Regions from separate parts of the Rhodocaloribacter litoris genome, predicted to be linked through region 2. Evidence: predicted binding sites of a transcription regulator. Region 2 holds the regulator's gene; the other holds the start of a gene.
The links. The regulator HrcA, encoded in region 2, represses chaperone genes, less so after heat shock. The targets are predictions, from matches to a motif close to TNTTAGCACTCNCNNNNNGNGAGTGCTAANA.
Positions count from the first base shown of each region.

Region 1: a site for HrcA is predicted at 1,240-1,270, ahead of groES (co-chaperone GroES). Genes of this name have one in related genera too.

Region 1 is NZ_CP076718.1:1,272,410-1,274,778, reverse strand. Features, by position in the region: gene groL (chaperonin GroEL) at 1-805, opposite strand, end outside; gene groES (co-chaperone GroES) at 902-1,189, opposite strand; gene GQ464_RS05310 (DUF2085 domain-containing protein) at 1,477-1,962, shown strand; gene GQ464_RS05305 (DUF4199 family protein) at 2,170-2,369, shown strand, end outside.
Region 2 is NZ_CP076718.1:4,294,183-4,296,551, forward strand. Features, by position in the region: gene GQ464_RS17800 (hypothetical protein) at 1-227, shown strand, start outside; gene hrcA (heat-inducible transcriptional repressor HrcA) at 508-1,605, shown strand; gene GQ464_RS17810 (nucleotide exchange factor GrpE) at 1,654-2,229, shown strand; gene dnaJ (molecular chaperone DnaJ) at 2,269-2,369, shown strand, end outside.

The DNA of each region.
Region 1 (2,369 bases), 1.5 Mb from region 2:
TACCCCGCAGCTTGTTCACCACCAGCGTCGCCAGCGCCTCGCCCTCGACGTCCTCGGCGATGATCAGCAGCGGACGGCTCATCTGCGCCACCTTCTCCAGGATCGGCAGCAGATCCTTCATCGAGGAGATCTTCTTGTCGTGGATCAGGATGTAGGCGTCCTCGAGCACGGCCTCCATCTTCTCGGCGTCGGTGACGAAGTAGGGCGAGAGGTAGCCCCGGTCGAACTGCATCCCCTCGACCACCTCGAGCGTCGTCTCGGTGCCGCGGGCCTCCTCGACCGTGATGACCCCTTCCTTGCCCACGCGCTCGAAGGCCTCGGCGATGAGCTCCCCGATGGCCGTGTCGTTGTTGGCCGAGATCGTGGCCACCTGCGCGATCTCCTGCTTGCCCTCGATCTCACGGCTGAGCGCACGCAGGCGCTCGACCACCTGCTCGACGGCCTTGTCGATGCCGCGCTTGAGGTCCATCGGGTTGGCCCCGGCCGTGACGTTCTTCAGCCCGGCCGACATGATCGCCTGCGCCAGCACCGTGGCCGTGGTGGTGCCGTCGCCGGCCACGTCGCTCGTCTTCGAGGCGACCTCCTTGACCATCTGCGCCCCGACGTTCTCGAGCTTGTCCTCGAGTTCGATCTCCTTGGCGACGGTGACGCCGTCCTTCGTCACGGTCGGCGCACCGAACTTCTTCTCGATGATCACGTTGCGGCCCTTCGGACCGAGGGTAACCTTGACGGCGTTGGCCAGCGTGTCGACGCCGCGCTTGAGCGCCGCACGCGCCTCCGCGTTGAAAATGATCTGCTTCGCCATAGTTTCGCTTTTTGTTGGGTTCGAAAAAAGGTTGTAAATGGCCGCTACCGGCCACAAAAAACCCGCTCACGGCGCCGGGCCGGGCGGGGATGCTACTTATTCTTCGATGACACCGAGGATGTCGGTCTCGCGCATGATGAGGTACTCTTCGTCGCCGAGGCGGACTTCGGTGCCGGCGTACTTGCCGTAGAGGACCGTGTCGCCTTCCTTGACGGTCATGTCGATCTTGGTGCCGTTTTCGACGCGTCCGGGGCCGACGGCGACGACGGTGCCGCGCTGGGGTTTCTCCTTGGCGGTGTCGGGGATGTAGAGCCCGCTGGAGGTTTTCTCCTCGGCCGGTTCGGGTTTGACGACCACGCGGTCGCCCAGCGGTTTGATGGACATAGGGTTACCTCCTCTTGAATGGGATTGACGCGTAAGGCAGAAAGGAAAACTGTTAGCACTCTGATGCGGAGAGTGCTAAAATGCATGCGAAAAAAAGCGGCGTGCACCGAAGGAGACGCCGCCGCGTATAACCGGCCATGGCGGGCGGCTGTTCCGCCCGGCAAGGTCCCGAACTGCCGTTTACGTACTGCCCGGGGCCAGCCTGTGATTAATTTTAGATGAACGGAGTGCATCGAACACCCATGTCTTTCTCCACACCCCGGAACGATGGGACTTTCGCTGCCGGCATGCCGGTGTCCCGGGGGGGCTGGATGCTGGCCCTGGGCGTCACCGGGGGGCTCGTCCTGCTGGCGACGCTGCCGCCGTTTGTGGGGCCGGAAACCCGCTCGCTGCTGATGACGGCTTTTTCCGCCGTCTGCCACCAGCTGCCCGGTCGTTCGCCGCATGTGGATGGGGTGGCGCTGGCCGTGTGTCACCGCTGTTACGGGATCCTGTGGGGTATGCTGCTGGCTGCACCGGGCTTTTTCCTGTTCCGGCGGTGGGATTCGTTGCTCTACAGGCACGCCCTGCCGGTGCTGGCCGTCGCGCTGGTTCCTGCCGGGATGGACTGGCTTGCCGGGGTGCTGGGAGTCTGGCAGAACACCCCCGTCAGTCGCCTGGCAACCGGGTTGCTGTTCGGGATCGTGGCGGGTTACTACGTGACGCGCGGAGCCGTCGCGGTGTCGGGCCGGCGGGTGGGATCGGCCGCCGCAACGGGGAAGGCCGCCGAATAGCAGCGGGCCGTGTGTGTCGTTCCTTTCCTTTTCGCCCTGTAGGTTCTAATTTCGCAACCCGAAGAGGCAGGGGACCGTCGAGGGAGGCGAGGGTACGGGGGGTGTGCGTGACCGCTGCGCGCCGGGGCGAAAGGCTACGCCGCAGGACGTTTCGTGTGCCTGCCCGCGCCGTTTTCATCACCAGAGAGTTTATGCTACGGAGGAACCATGCCAAGTAAAAACCAGTCGATTTTGCTGGGTGGGCTGGTCGTGGGGCTGCTCAGCACCTCATACCTGGGACTCATCAACATGCTCTGCTGTGCCGGCGTGCTCATCGGGGCGGTCGTGGCCGTATGGCATTACACGAGCACGTACGAACTGACCATACCGGCCGGCGAAGGCGCCACGATCGGCGCGCTGGCGGCCCT
Region 2 (2,369 bases):
GGCGCTACGACTACGGGGCGGGCGCGATCAGTGCCTACGACGACGATGACGACTATTACGGCTACGAGCAGGTACCCTCGGGCGGGGTCTCGGTCCACGGCGACGTGCATTTCCGTGTGGAAAAGACGGCCCGTCCCCGGACCCTGCGTGAGGAGAAGCGGGTGACGGCGGCCTTCGGCGCGACGATCCACCTCCGCCGTGAAACCGAGATCCAGCGCCTGCGCTGAGGCCCGGCTGCCGGGAGCCGGCAGGGCGGCGCCCCCCGAGAGGCGGTGCCCTTTGCCGTATCCGCCCGGCCTGCCACGATGAAACCCTGTGGTCGAAAGCGGGGTTGGAGGACACGGACGCCGTGCCGCAGATCGGGCCGGCGGCACCGGCGTTTCCTGCCAGACTGGCAGAATCGTCCGCGTCGCCCGGGCGCAACACCCGGCAAAACAGGGTGTTCACCGCACCGGCAAGGCTTTTGCTGAGCACGGGATATCGTTCCCGCCATCGGATGTGACCGCCGTGCATACGACCCACCGGACATATGGTGAAACGCCGTACTCCCTGAACCAGCGGGAGCGGGAGATTCTGCGGCTCGTGGTGCAGAGCTTCGTCCACACGGCGGGGCCGGTCGGCTCGCGTTTCCTCTCGAAACGGTATCCGCTGGGGTTGAGCCCGGCCTCCATCCGGAACACCATGAGCGATCTGGAAGAGCGCGGTTATCTGGATCATCCCTACACCTCGGCGGGGCGCATCCCGACGGAACTGGGGTACCGCGCCTATGTGGACGAGCTGATGGAGACGGTGCCGGTGCCCCCGTCCGTCCGGCGTTCGCTGAAGCACCGGCTGCGTCCCGCCCGGCAGGATGCGGAGGAGATGTTGCGGATCGGCTCCCGCCTGCTCGGGGAGTTGACCAACCTGCTCGGGGTGGTGCTCAGCCCGCGCCTCTCGACCGGGGTGCTGGAGCGGCTCGAGATCGTCCCCCTCTCTTCCACGCGGGTCATGTTCGTGCTCAGCGTGCGGGGCGGGCTCATCCGCACCATGATTTTTCCCATGCAGGCCGGGCATGACATCCGCCGGGAGGAGCTGGTTCGGATCGTCGCGCTGTTGAACGAGCGCCTGGCCGGGCTGACGCTGGAAGAGATCCGCCGCTCGTGCCGTCCCCGTGTCCGCGACCTGGAGGACACCACCGGCCTCGTCCGCCTGATCCTGGACGAGTCGACCACCCTCTTCAGCGAGCTGACCGACACCCGCCACGTCGAGTACGGCGGGACGGGGAATATTCTCGCGTTGCCGGAGTTTAAGGAGCCCGCCGACCTGCGTGGGCTCATCGAGATGCTCGAAGACGAGACGACCCTCGTCTACCTGCTGGAGGAGCCGGACCCGCCGGCCGAGTTCGACGTGGCCCGGGCGCAGGTTCGCATCGGCAGCGAGAACCGGCGGGCCGCGGTCGGTGGTGAGAAGGTGGAGCGTTTCTCGGTCGTCACCGCCCGGTACAAGCTCGGCGATACCGTCGGCACCATCGGCGTCATCGGGCCGACGCGGATGGACTATGCCCGCGTAGTGGCGCTGGTCGAGGAGATGGCCCGGCAGATGAGCGGGCCCGCCGAAGTTTCCTGACCGGCCCGCCGGCCGCTGAGCAAAACCAACCCTTAGAACCTGATCCCGATGAGCAGGGAAACGACCCGTAACGATCTTGCACCGGACCGGGAGCAGCCGCCCGCGGCGCCGGAGACGGAAGCCGCTGTGGCGGACGGTGCGGCTCCGGACGAACTCGAACGCCTCCGCGCCGAGCTCGAAGCGACACGCGAGCAGCTGCTGCGCAAGGTGGCCGAGTTTCAGAACTTCCGCCGCCGTACCGAGCAGGAGAAGGCGTTGCTCCTGGAGGTGGGCAAGGCCCATGTGGTGACCTCCCTGCTCGACGTCGTCGATGACTTCGAGCGGTCGCTGGAGGCCACCCGCCGGCTGGAGCAGGAGAAGAAACAGAGCCGGAAGGCGGCCTACGAGGGATTGAAGGAGGGCGTCGAGTTGATCTACCGGAAGCTGATGGAGGTGCTTGCGCAGCACGGAGTCGAGCCCATCGAAGCCGCCGGCCGGCCGTTCGACGAGGCCCGGCACGAGGCCGTCCTGCAGCAGCCGGCGCCGGAGGGAACCCCGTCCGGGGTCGTCTTGCAGGAGCTTCAGAAAGGATACCGGCTCGGGGATCGTGTGCTGCGGCACGCGAAGGTCGTCGTCTCGTCCTGACGACCTGGCCCGATGCAGCGACGCAAACGATCGAACGCAATGCGCGATTACTACGAGATACTGGGTGTCGAGCGAACGGCCACCGCCGAAGAGATCAAGCGGGCCTACCGCAAGCTGGCGCTCAAATACCATCCGGACCG